Regions from separate parts of the Oerskovia sp. NPDC060338 genome, predicted to be linked through region 1. Evidence: predicted binding sites of a transcription regulator. Region 1 holds the regulator's gene; the other holds the start of a gene.
The links. The regulator HrcA, encoded in region 1, represses chaperone genes, less so after heat shock. The targets are predictions, from matches to a motif close to TTNGCACTCGNNNNNNNCGAGTGCNAA.
Positions count from the first base shown of each region.

Region 2: groL (chaperonin GroEL) is a predicted target of HrcA. The motif match lies at 2,668-2,694, and genes of this name have one in related genera.

Region 1 covers NZ_JBHXCQ010000009.1:124,916-131,450, forward strand. Annotated here, with positions in the region: gene ybeY (rRNA maturation RNase YbeY) at 1-348, opposite strand, end outside; gene ACFWGN_RS12595 (PhoH family protein) at 348-1,367, opposite strand; gene ACFWGN_RS12600 (histidine triad nucleotide-binding protein) at 1,702-2,070, opposite strand; gene ACFWGN_RS12605 (16S rRNA (uracil(1498)-N(3))-methyltransferase) at 2,137-2,955, opposite strand; gene dnaJ (molecular chaperone DnaJ) at 2,959-4,071, opposite strand; gene hrcA (heat-inducible transcriptional repressor HrcA) at 4,187-5,203, opposite strand; gene ACFWGN_RS12620 (type I restriction endonuclease) at 5,440-6,531, opposite strand.
Region 2 covers NZ_JBHXCQ010000020.1:41,530-48,064, forward strand. Annotated here, with positions in the region: gene ACFWGN_RS20450 (phytoene desaturase family protein) at 1-1,024, shown strand, start outside; gene ACFWGN_RS20455 (glycoside hydrolase family 15) at 1,143-2,612, opposite strand; gene groL (chaperonin GroEL) at 2,849-4,483, shown strand; gene urtA (urea ABC transporter substrate-binding protein) at 4,797-6,053, shown strand; gene urtB (urea ABC transporter permease subunit UrtB) at 6,165-6,535, shown strand, end outside.

The DNA of each region.
Region 1 (6,535 bases):
GTGCGTGGTGAGCAGGAGCATCTCCTCGGCCGTGGAGTGCCCGGCCGTGACGGCCTGCTGGGCCGCGACCTCGGGGCACAGGACGATGTCGCCCAGCTCGCCCGCGGGGGTCACGTCGCCGTCGCGACCGGGGCGCAGCTCGTCCATGGGGAACGACAGGACGTCGGTGGGACCCGGCTCGTCCATCCAGCGCACGTGCAGCTCGGTCATGACGTCGGTCTCGACGAAGCGGATGCCGAGCTCGCTCTGCGGGTGGACGTGCATGGCGTCCAGGACGTAGCGGGCGAGGGCCGCGAACTCGGCCTCGTCGACCTCGTAGCCGGACTCGTTGTTGATCTCGACGCTCATCAGCGTGCCCCTTGCTCTCGTTGGTCTCGCGGTCTGCCCTGGCGGGAGGTGCCTCCGCGCGCCGAGCCGTGCTGGTGGTTGCCGCCGTCGCGTGCGGGCGGTGCGCTGCTGACGTCCCAGCGGGCGTAGGCGTCGATGATCTCGCTCACGAGGCGGTGGCGGACGACGTCGGTCGACGTGAGCCGGCAGAACTCGACGTCGTCGACCCCGGTCAGGACGTCCTCGATGACACGGAGCCCCGAGGTGGTGCCCCCGGGCAGGTCGACCTGCGTCACGTCGCCCGTGATGACCATCTTGGAGCCGAACCCGAGGCGCGTGAGGAACATCTTCATCTGCTCGGTCGAGGTGTTCTGGGCCTCGTCGAGGATGATGAACGCGTCGTTCAGGGTGCGGCCACGCATGTAGGCCAACGGGGCCACCTCGATGGTGCCCGCCTCGATGAGCTTGGGGATCGACTCGGGGTCGATCATGTCGTGCAGCGCGTCGTACAGCGGACGCAGGTACGGGTCGATCTTCTCCGAGAGCGAGCCCGGCAGGAACCCGAGCCGCTCGCCGGCCTCGACCGCGGGGCGCGTCAGGACGATCCTGCTGACCTGCTTGGCCTGCAGCGCCTGGACGGCCTTGGCCATCGCGAGGTAGGTCTTGCCGGTCCCTGCGGGACCGATCCCGAACGTCACGGTGCTCGCGTCGATCGCGTCGACGTAGCGCTTCTGCCCGACCGTCTTGGGCCGGATGGTCCGCCCGCGGTTCGAGAGGATGTTGAACGTCAGGACCTCGGCGGGGCGCGACGCCGTCGCGGCCGTGAGCATCGCGATCGAGCGCGTGACGACGTCGGCCGAGAGCTGCGTGCCCGACTCGACGACCTCGACGAGCTCGTCGAGCAGCCGCGAAGCGAGCGCCACATCGCCGACCGGCCCCTTGACGACGATCTCGTTGCCCCGCGCGTGGACGTCGACCGAGGGGAACCCGGCCTCGACGGCGCGCAGGACGGAGTCACCGCTGCCGAGCAGCGCCGCCATGGAGACGTGGGACGGGACGACGATCCGGTGCTCGACCCGTGTGCTGGGGTGCTGGGCGCCCGGGGCTCCCCGGTCGTCCGTGCCGTTCGTCCTCTGCTCGGTGCGCGCGCGCCCCGGGTCGCGGGAGGAGCCTCCGGGGCCGGGCGTCGACGAGCCGTGCGGCAAGGATGGTGTCGAGGATGGCATGAGCCGGCTTGCGCCGAGGCACTCCTTCTGCAGGTCGGGGAGATTTCGTGGTGCATCCATGGTAACGAGCGCAGCGCCCTGGGTCAGGGCGAATAACGCCCTGACGGGTGTGTCCTGCGCCCGGGACCTCCGCGGGTCGCAACGCGGGTCAGGCGGGGCTCCAGCCCAGCTCCTTGCCGCCGATCACGTGGCCGTGGACGTGGAAGACGCTCTGGCCTGCCCGCGGGCCCGAGTTGAAGATGAGCCGGAACTGGCCGTCGGCCTGCTCGCTCGCCACGGCGTCCGCGAGCGCCACGACGCCCGAGAGCAGCTCGGGGTCGGCGGCCGCGAGCTGTGCGATGTCGCCGTGGTGCGCCCTGGGCACGACCAGGACGTGCAGCGGGGCCTGCGGGTTGATGTCCTTGAACGCGACGGCCTGGTCCGTCGAGGCGACGATCGTCGCGGGGATCTCCCCTGCGACGATCTTGCAGAACAGGCAGTCCGGGTCGGTGGGCCGGGAGGTGTCGTTGCTCGTCATGTCGGCAGGCTACCCCCGGTCACCGGGCCGCAGCCCGGTGACCGCTCGGTGCGGTGCGGCGTGCGCTCACGCGGGCGTGCCGTCCCAGCGGCCGAGCCGCTGGACCAGCAGGGCGATCGCGACGGGTCCGGCGGTCGAGGTCCGCAGCACGTGCGGCCCCAGGCGCGCCGTGAGGGCGCCGGCCTCGGTGAGCGCGTCGACCTCTCGCTCGGAGATCCCGCCCTCGGGCCCGACGACGACGAGCACCTCGGGTGCTCGGCCCCCTGCGGCGTCGGCCAGGGACGCGGGGACGGGCAGCGGCACCTCGGCGAGCGGGGCGCTGGCCTCCTCGTGCAGGACGATCACTGCGCCGCAGGCCGCGACGACCTCGCGCGTGCGCTCGACGAGCCCGCGCGTGTCGATCGCGACGTCGACCCGCGGCAGGCGCGCCCGGCGGGCCTGCTTGGTCGCGGCTCGCACGGTCGCGAGCCAGCGGGCGCGCGACTTGGCGGCACGGTCCCCGCGCCACACGACGATCGAGCGCTCGGCCTGCCACGGCACGACGGCGTCGGCCCCGACCTCGGTCGCGGCCTCGATCGCCATCTCGTCCCGGTCGCCCTTGGCGAGAGCCTGGACGAGGGTCACGACGACGTCGGGCGCCGGTTCCTCGACGACCTCGTCGACGCGCAGGCCGACCTGGGCGGCCTCGACGGTCTCGATGACGCACCGCAGCCGCAGCCCGTCGCCGTCGACGACGTCGACGTGCTCACCGACACCCCGCCGCTGGACGACGCCCGCATGACGCCCCTCGGCGCCGTCGAGCACGTAGAGCGACCCCGCCGGGTACTGCGCGAGCCCCTGGGGCTCCGCGCTGCTCGGCTCGGCGAGGAAGACCGGTGCGCTCATGACTCAGCGCCCCGAGAGCTTGTCGCGCAGGCGGGAGAAGACCCCCGGGTGCGCGGCCGACAGGCGCGGGTCAGGGCGCTCCTCGCCGCGGGCCTTGGCGAGCGAGCGGAGCAGCTCCTGCTGCTCGTCGTCGAGCCCCGTGGGGACCTGGACCTCGACGTGCACGTTGAGGTCGCCGCGGCCGCCCGTGTGCAGGTGGCCGACGCCCAGGTTCTTGAGCGTGACGATCTGGCCGGGCTGGGTGCCGGGACGCAGGTCGATCTCCTGCGGGCCGTCGAGCGTCTCGAGCTCGAGGACCGTGCCGAGCGCGGCGGCGGTCATGGGGACCTGGAGCGTGCAGTGCAGGTCGTCGCCGCGGCGCACGAAGATCTCGTGGTTGCGCTCGCGGATCTCGACGTACAGGTCGCCCGCGGGTCCGCCGGCCGGGCCGACCTCTCCCTGCGACGTGAGCTTGATGCGCGTGCCCGTGTCCACTCCCGCGGGCACGTTCACGGTCAGGGTGCGGCGGCTGCGCACGCGTCCCTCGCCCGCGCACTCGGCGCAGGGCTCGGGGATGACGGTGCCGAAGCCCTGGCACGCCGCGCAGGGGGCGGTCGTCATGACCTGCCCGAGGAACGAGCGGGCCACGCGCTGGACCGTGCCGCGCCCGTTGCAGACGTCACAGGTACGGGGCGAGGTGCCGGGGCGACAGCACGAGCCGCTGCACGTCCCACACACGACAGCGGTGTCGACCTGGAGCTCGCGGCGGGCACCGAACGTGGCCTCCGAGAGGTCGATGTCGAGGCGGACCAGGGAGTCCTGGCCGCGGCGGGCGCGCGGGATGGGGCCGGACTGCGCCTGTCCCCCGCCGAAGAACGTCTCGAAGATGTCCTGGAAGCCGAAGCCCCCGCCCATGCCGCCACCGGCGGCGGACGGGTCCGAGCCGAGGTCGTACTGCTGGCGCTTGTCCGGGTTGGACAGGACCTCGTACGCGCGGGACACGTCCTTGAACTTGTCCTCGGCGGCCTCGCCCGCGACGTCAGGGTGCAGCTCACGGGCCAGCTTGCGGTAGGCCTTCTTGATCTGGTCCTGGCTCGCGTCCCGGGGCACGCCCAGGATCTCGTAGTAGTCGCTCACAGGTCACTCTCTACTAGCGCACGCCGACGGTGGATCGGCGACTTCCGACAACGCCCCGCAGCACGCGCCGGGCCCGAGGGCCCGGTCTCCGCACGCGGTGGCGCAAGAACCATGCTCATGCTGTCAGGACGCGCGACAGGTACCGCGCCACGGCGCGGACCGAGGCGATCGTCCCGGGATAGTCCATGCGGGTCGGTCCGATCGAACCGATCAGCGCGACCGAGTCGCCCTCGTTACCGTATCCGCTCGTCACGACAGAGGTCTCCGCGAGGCCCTCGAGCTGCGTCTCGTGACCGATCCGCACGCTCACCCCGGACTCCGCGGCCATCTCGGTCAACAACCCGAGCAGCACGACTTGTTCCTCGAGCGCCTCGAGGACCGGGCGCAGCGCGTGCTCGAACCGCATCCCGACCCGGGCGAGGTTCGCGGTGCCGGCCAGCACGATGCGCTCCTCGGACTCCTCCGCGAGGGTCTCCTCGACCAGCAGCGCGAGCGAGCGGGCCAGGTCCTGGTGCTCGGGGCGGAACTGCTCGGCGACCTCGGCGAAGCCCTGCCCGAGCTCCGCGAGACGCTTGCCCGCCGCGACCGCGTTGAGCCGCGAGCGCAGCTCGGCGAGGGTCGCCTCGTCCGGGGCCGCGGCGACCTCGAGCGTGCGCTGCTCGACGCGGCCCGTGTCCGTGATGATGACCACGAGCAGGCGACGGTCGCCCACGGGCACGAGCTCGAGGTGACGCAGGCCCGACCGGCGCAGCGAGGGGTACTGGACGACGGCGACCTGGCCCGTGAGCTGGGCGAGCAGCCGCCCGGCGCGCGCCACGACGTCGTCGAGGTCGACCGCCTCCGACAGGAAGGTCTCGATCGCACGACGCTCGGGCGACGACAAGGGCTTGACCGTCGAGAGCTTGTCCACGAACAGGCGGTAGCCCTTGTCCGTGGGGATGCGCCCGGCCGACGTGTGCGGCTGGGCGATGTAGCCGTCCTCCTCGAGGGCGGCCATGTCGTTACGGATCGTGGCCGGGGACACGCCCAGGCGGTGCCGCTCGGCGAGGACCCGCGACCCCACCGGTTCCCTGGTGAGGACGTAGTCCTCGACGATCGCACGCAGCACATCGAGCCGTCGTTCCTCGCTCATGACCACCTCCTGCCGATCGTCGCGCGTTCGCACTCTCTACCGTCGAGTGCTAATTCTACGCGGTCGCGAGGAGGTCGCGGGCGACGTGCACATCCTTCTCACGCTCTCTCCGGGAGGTGGCCGGAGAGGGAGGTGCGGCCGGGCTGGAGCACACGCCCCGCCCAGGAGGAGATCGGCTCGGCCCGCGATGCGGGGACCGTGCGGCGGGTGCACCCGCCGCACCTGCGGTGCCGCGTTCAGTCGTAGAAGTGCACGCTCTTACGGATGTGCTCGGCGAAGTTGTAGATCTCCTCCGGAGTCTCGATCGCGTGACGCGTCTCGTTCTTCTCCTCGTCGAAGAGGCCCACGTACTTCTGGCCCGTGTTGAAGTGAAGTCGGGCGAGCGGCTTGCGGTTGTTGTCGTCGAGCAGGATTCCCATGTAGCTCTTGGTGTCACGGTGGACGATCCTGCTCGGCGGCACCTCGCTGCAGGCGATCGCTCGGACGATCTGGAACCCCTCGAGCTCTTCGAAGGTCGTCACGATCCCGCGGTCGGCCTCCTCGACGGCCTCGGAGACGCTCTCTTCGGCAGCCGTCTCACCCGTCAGCGGCACCGCGGTGTCGGCGTAGCCCTGTCCCCCGAGCGCTGCCTTGAGCCTGTCGTTCACCTGGTCGGCAAGAAACTGCTTCATCGCTTTGGAGACCAGCGTGCGGAACTGCTCGCGCACCTTCTGGGTGATCGGGCCCTCGTACACGCGCCCCGTGAGCGCCTTGACCCACTCGGCGTCGGGCTCGCGGAACTGCGCGCCGAGCACGCGCTTGAGCTCGCCGATGTACTTCAGCTCTTCGGCCGCACTCACGACCGAGTCGAGGTCGAACGAGTCTTTGGTGAGCTTTTGAATCTCGGGGACGAGCGAGTCGTCGAGGTCCGAGAGGTCGAGCTGCAGGAACGGTTTGTCGTCCATACGGTTCGGCCGGTCCAGGTCCGTGAAGAAGTGATAGTGCTCACCGTTGGTGAGGACGGCGATACGAGCGTTCGTCGTGGCGAAGTACCTGAAGAGCTGCGACGCGTGGTTGAGCCCGAGCGGACTGCCGACCGTCTTGGCCTCGATGAGGATCTGGACCTCACCGTCCTTGACGATGGCATAGTCGATCTTCTCGCCCTTCTTCGTCCCGACGTCCGCTGTGAACTCCGGAACGACCTCGTTCGGGTTGAACACGTCATATCCCAGGACGAGCGAGATAAATGGCATGACGAACGCGTTCTTGGTCGCCTCCTCGGTCTGGATAGAGGCCTTCTGCTGACGCACCTTGGTTGCCAACGAGGCAAGCCGCTCCGCGATATCCAACCGA
Region 2 (6,535 bases), on a different contig from region 1:
CCCGCGCGGGGTACCGACCGCGGCCCGGTTCGGGCTCGGCGTCCTCGAGCAGGGCACCCGGGCCTGGGACCGACGCTTCGTCGGGGACGTCGCCCCCGCACTCTTCACGGGCGTCGCAGCGCACGGGATCGCGCCCATGCCCTCGCTGGCCTCGGCCGGGGTGGCGATGCTGCTCGCGTCGCTCGCGCACACCGAGGGCGGCTGGCCCGTCCCGCGCGGCGGCTCGGGGGCGATCGTGACCGCGCTGGTCGCGGACCTCGAGGCGCACGGGGGTGAGGTCGTGACGGACCACCCGGTGCGCTCGGAGTCGGACCTCCCGCCCGCCCGGGCCGTCATCTTCGACACGACTCCCCGCACCGTGGTCGAGGTGTTCGGTTCCCGTCTCACGGGACGCGCGGCCAGAGCGCTCACGGCGTTCCCCTACGGCAACGCGGCCGCCAAGGTCGACTTCGTGCTGCGAGGCCCCGTGCCGTGGCAGAACGCCGAGGTCGGGCGTGCCGGGACGGTCCACGTGGGTGGCACACGGGCCGAGATGGCCGCCGCGGAGGCCGCGGTCGCGCAGGGGCAGCACGCCGAGCGGCCCATGGTCCTCGTGAGCGACCCGAGCCTCGTCGACGAGACGCGTCGGGTCGGTGACCTGCGACCCCTGTGGTCGTACGCGCACGTCCCGGCCGGCTCCACGCTCGACGTCACCGAGGCGATCACCGCCCAGATCGAGCGCTTCGCACCGGGCTTCCGCGACGTCGTCGTGACCTCGCGGTGCGTGCCCGCCGCGCGCATGAGCGAGCACAACGCCAACTACGTGGGCGGGGACATCGCGGCGGGGGCCGTCAGCATGTGGCGCGTCCTGGCACGCCCGAGCGCGCGTCTCGACCCGTACGCGACCGGCCTCGACGGGGTCTACCTCTGCTCGGCGTCGACCCCACCGGGACCCGGTGTCCACGGGCTCGGCGGGTGGTACGCGGCCCAGCGCGTGCTGCGGCGGGAGTTCGACGTCCCGCACCTGCCCGCGCTGGCTCCCTGACGGCTGCCCGACCTCGGACCGCGCGAGGAAGGCACGAGGGCCCCACGAGGGAGCTCCTGCGTCCGGACCCGCAGGGAGCCGGGTCTCGGGTGGTTCAGGCCCAGACCCAGGCCCAGGCTCAGGGGGCTGGGGCCTCCGCCTCGGCCGCTGCCTCGATGCGCCGTTCCTCGAGCTCGACCAGGGTCAGCACCACGAGCGACGAGCTCCACGTGAGCGGCGCGACCGCCGCGGGCGAGCCGTCCGCGAGGACCTTCTCGGGGATCGCGCCGGACTCCGTCCGGTGCGTGCCGAGCCAGTCGAGCCAGCTCTCGGCGGCCTCCTCCTCGCCGATCGAGGCGCCGGCGAGGGCGAACAGCGCGGTCTGGGGCGTCCAGGAGACGCCGTCGGTGCGCCACCCGGCCCCCGGAGCCACGCCCCCGGCGGGCCGGAGCATCGACATGACCGAGGACCGCCAGGCGTCCTCGGCCCCGCTGAGCGCCGTGGGCTGGAACGGGGGGAGCGCGAACGTCGTCGCGGCGTCCTGCGCCCCGCCCGACACGGCGCGCGGGTAGCCCTGCGAGCCGAACCGGTCCTCGATCGCGGACCGCAGGCGCATCGCGGCGCTCGCCGCGTCGGCCGCACGGTCCCACTGCTCGCCGTCGCGGTAGAAGGCCATGGCACCCTCGAGCCCGGCGAGCAGGGGGGCGGCGGTCCCGAGGGTCAGGTCCGTCGGGTGCACCTCCCAGTAGTCGCTCGACGGCGGCGGCAGGTCCGTGTCGTCGTCGAGCAGCGCGAGCACGTGCTCGGTCGAGGCGTCGACGAGCGGGGCGAGGCGCTCACGGGCGTCGTCCCGCTCGCCCGGGGCGTCGATCTCGTCGAGCACGGTCCAGGCCGCCCACAGGGCCCACCCGTTGCCGTCCGACTGGAGCCCGCGGTCGTCGGGGACCCCCGAGGCGTCGGGGAGGTAGCGGGCGTGGAACGAGCCGTCGGGCTCCTGGACCGAGCGCAGGAAGTCGAGCACGCGCAGCGCGTCGTCGACGTGGCCGGTCCGCGCGTACGCGGCCGCGGTGAACGACGAGTCGCGCGGCCACACGTAGCGCCAGCGAGGGGACGCCGCGGCGAGCGAGGCGCCGTTCTCGAGAGTCAGGGCGTGCAGGTCGAGCAGGGCGTCCTCGCCGAGCTCCTCGAAGCGGGTGCCGGCGCCCGGGACGCGGCCGTCGGCGAGCCATGCCCGGGACGCGGCAGCGGCGCGCTCGGCGCCTGCGACGTCGAGCAGGGACCCGGCGGTCACGGGGGAGCCCGCGACCTGGCTGAGCCGGTCCACCTCGCCGTCGGCCGCGTCGATCCCGTCCGTGAGCCAGGGGGGGTCGAGGGCCGCCGGGTCGAGGACCCTGCTGCCGTCGAGGTAGGTGGCGCCCATGCCCGCGGGGAGCCGCAGGAGGACGCCCGGGCCTGCGGTCGCGACGCCGTCCTGGTACAGGTCGATCTGGACGTCGGTCGGCTGCGGGGACGGAGTGGCCCCGGCCGTCACGAGCACCACGACGGGGGCGATCGCCGCTCCGAGCACCGCCAGTCGCCACCTCTTTGTCGCGAAACTCACACTGGGCATCCTAGGGCGAGCCGGACGTGCGTCGTTCCGCTGGGGGCGATAGGGGCCGTCCGGTCTTGCACTCGCACCGGCAGAGTGCCAATAATGGCGTTAGCACTCTCGTCATGAGAGTGACAGTTTTCTCTGGTCGTCAGGTGAGGCCCGCGAGTCGGCGTGACAGGAACGTCGTCGTGCGCGAGCCGTCCGTCGCGGGCGCCGACCGACCGTCACACGCCACCAGCGGAGGATCAATCCCCATGGCAAAGATCATCGCCTTCAACGAGGAGGCACGTCGCGGGATGGAGCGCGGGCTCAACGTCCTCGCCGACACCGTGAAGGTCACGCTCGGCCCCAAGGGTCGCAACGTCGTCCTCGACAAGAAGTGGGGCGCGCCCACCATCACCAACGATGGTGTGAGCATCGCCAAGGAGATCGAGCTCGACGACCCGTACGAGAAGATCGGTGCGGAGCTCGTCAAGGAGGTCGCCAAGAAGACCGACGACGTCGCGGGTGACGGCACCACCACCGCGACCGTGCTCGCCCAGGCGCTCGTGCGCGAGGGCCTGCGCAACGTCGCGGCCGGGTCCAACCCGATCGCCCTCAAGCGCGGTATCGAGAAGGCTGTCGAGGCCGTGACGGCCCAGCTGCTCGTCGCCGCCAAGGACATCGAGACCAAGGAAGAGATCGCTGCCACGGCCGCGATCTCGGCCGGTGACCCCGCGATCGGCGAGCTCATCGCCGAGGCCCTCGACAAGGTGGGCAAGGAAGGCGTCATCACCGTCGAGGAGTCGAACACGTTCGGCCTCGAGCTCGAGCTCACCGAGGGCATGCGCTTCGACAAGGGCTTCCTGGCCCGCTACTTCGAGACCGACCCCGAGCGTCAGGAAGCGGTCCTCGAGGACCCGTACGTCCTGATCGTCGAGTCGAAGATCTCGAACGTCAAGGACCTGCTGCCGCTGCTCGACCAGGTCATGAAGGCCGGCCGCAGCCTCCTCATCATCGCCGAGGACGTCGAGGGCGAGGCCCTGGCCACCCTCGTGCTGAACAAGATCCGTGGCACGTTCAAGTCCGTCGCCGTCAAGGCTCCGGGCTTCGGCGACCGCCGCAAGGCCATGCTGCAGGACATCGCGATCCTCACCGGTGGCCAGGTCATCTCCGAGACGGTCGGCCTCAAGCTGGAGACCGCGACCCTCGACCTGCTCGGCCAGGCTCGCAAGGTCGTCGTCACCAAGGACGAGACCACGATCGTCGAGGGTGCCGGCGACGCCGACCTCATCGCGGGTCGCGTGAACCAGATCCGTTCCGAGATCGAGAAGTCGGACTCCGACTACGACCGCGAGAAGCTCCAGGAGCGCCTCGCCAAGCTCGCCGGTGGTGTCGCTGTCATCAAGGCCGGCGCCGCGACCGAGGTGGAGCTCAAGGAGCGCAAGCACCGCATCGAGGACGCCGTCCGCAACGCGAAGGCTGCCGTCGAGGAGGGCATCGTCGCCGGTGGTGGCGTGGCCCTCATCCAGGCCGGTGCCGTCGCGTTCGACACCGCTGCGATCACCGACCTGGTCGGCGACGAGGCGACCGGTGCGCAGATCGTGCGCGCCGCGATCGACGCCCCGCTCAAGCAGATCGCGGTCAACGCTGGTCTCGAGGGTGGCGTCGTGGCCGAGAAGGTCCGCAACCTCCCCTCGGGCCACGGCCTGAACGCCGCGACCGGCGTCTACGAGGACCTGCTCGCCGCAGGCGTCAACGACCCGGTCAAGGTCACGCGCTCCGCGCTGCAGAACGCTGCGTCCATCGCAGCGCTCTTCCTCACGACCGAGGCGGTCGTCGCGGACAAGCCGGAGAAGAACCAGCCGATGCCGGGTGGCGACGGCGGCATGGGCGGCATGGACTTCTGATCGGTCCGTCCGCGCCGCGGGGCTCGTAGAGCCCGCGCAGCCGACACGAAGGGCCGTCCGGCCAGGGAGACCTGGCCGGGCGGCCCTTCGTCGTTCCCGTGACCCGATCGTGACCCGGGAAACGGAGCGTTAACACCGCGGGCAGCGCCGGCGAAACACCGTCTCCCTAGCGTCTACACCAGTGGGCACAGCGTTGTATACGCCCCTCGTGGACGGCCGGGAAGCGGTCGCCCGAGGGCGCCCACCGACCGCACGACGGACCGCTCGGCACCGAGCGCTCCGGTCCTGTCGACCTTCGGTGAAAGGAACCTCGGTGGCCACCTCACGAGCAACCGCACGCGCTCTGCCCGCTGCAACCCTCGTCCTCGCGCTCGTCCTCTCCGGGTGCGGCGCCCGGACCGACGCGAGCGGGGGGAGCGCCTCGTCCGCGGCGGCCAGCTGCGTCGACGTCTCGGGCGACAGCGTCAAGATCGGACTCCTCAACTCGCTCTCCGGGACCATGGCGATCTCCGAGCAGACGGTCCACGACTCGCTCCGGCTCGCGGTCGCGGAGATCAACGCCGACGGCGGCGTGCTCGGCAAGCAGCTCGAGGTCGTGGCCGAGGACGGCGCGTCCGAGCCCACGACCTTCGCCGAGAAGGCCGAGAAGCTCATCACGGACGACTGCACCGCGGCGGTCTTCGGCGGCTGGACCTCGGCCTCGCGCAAGGCCATGCTCCCGGTCTTCGAGAACAACGACGCGCTGCTCTTCTACCCCGTGCAGTACGAGGGCCTGGAGTCCTCCCCGAACATCTTCTACACGGGCGCCACGACCAACCAGCAGATCGTGCCGGCCCTCGACTACCTCAAGGAGCAGGGGGCGACGTCGGTCTTCCTCGTGGGCTCCGACTACGTGTTCCCGCGCACCGCGAACAAGATCATCAACGCCTACGCCGAGGCCAACGGCATCGAGGTCCTCGGCGAGGAGTACGCGCCGCTGGGCCACACCGACTTCTCGACGATCGTCAACAAGGTCAAGGCCGCCGGCGCCGACGCCGTGTTCAACACGCTCAACGGCGACTCCAACGTGGCGTTCTTCAAGGAGTACAAGAACGCGGGCCTGGGCCCGGACGCCATGCCGGTCGTGTCGGTCTCGATCGCCGAGGAGGAGGTCGGGGGCATCGGCATCGAGAACGTCGAGGGCCAGCTCACGGCCTGGAACTACTACCAGACCATCGACAGCCCCGAGAACACCACGTTCGTCGAGGCCTTCAAGGCCGAGTACGGCGACGACCGGGTCACGTCCGACCCCATGGAGGCCGCGTACGCCTCGGTCTACCTCTGGAAGGGCATGGTCGAGAAGGCGAAGTCCTTCGCGGTCGGCGACATCCAGGAGGCCGCCGGCGGCGTGACCTTCGACGCCCCCGAGGGGACGGTCACGGTCGACGGCGAGAACCACCACATCGCCAAGACGGCGCTCATCGGCAAGATCGGCCCCGACGGGCTGATCCACACCGAGTGGAGCTCGGGCGAGCCCATCGAGCCCGACCCGTTCCTCACGGGCTACGACTGGGCCGAAGGCCTGTCCTGACCTGACCCCGCACCCGGTGGGCCCGACGGCGGAACGCACGCTCCGCCGTCGGGCCCGCCGGGGGCGCGGTGCCCCCGTCCCGCACGCACCCCACCGGAAGGCTGACCGCCCATGGACGTGCTGTTCCCACAGCTCTTCGCCGGGCTGAGCCTCGGCTCGGTCCTGCTCCTGGCCGCACTCGGCCTCGCCCTGACCTTCGGGCAGATGGGCGTCATCAACATGGCCCACGGCGAGCTCATGATGGCCGGCGCCTACACGGCGTTCGTCGTCCAGGGCATCGTCTCGGACGCGGGACTGTCGCTCCTCGTGTCGCTGCCGGTCGGCTTCCTGGTCGGCGGGCTCCTGGGACTCCTCCTCGAGGTGACCCTGATCTCGCGCATGTACCGGCGCCCGCTCGACACCCTCCTCGTGACGTGGGGGGTCGCGCTCGTGCTGCAGCAGGTCGCGCGCGACGTGTTCGGCGCGCCCAACGTGGACGTCCG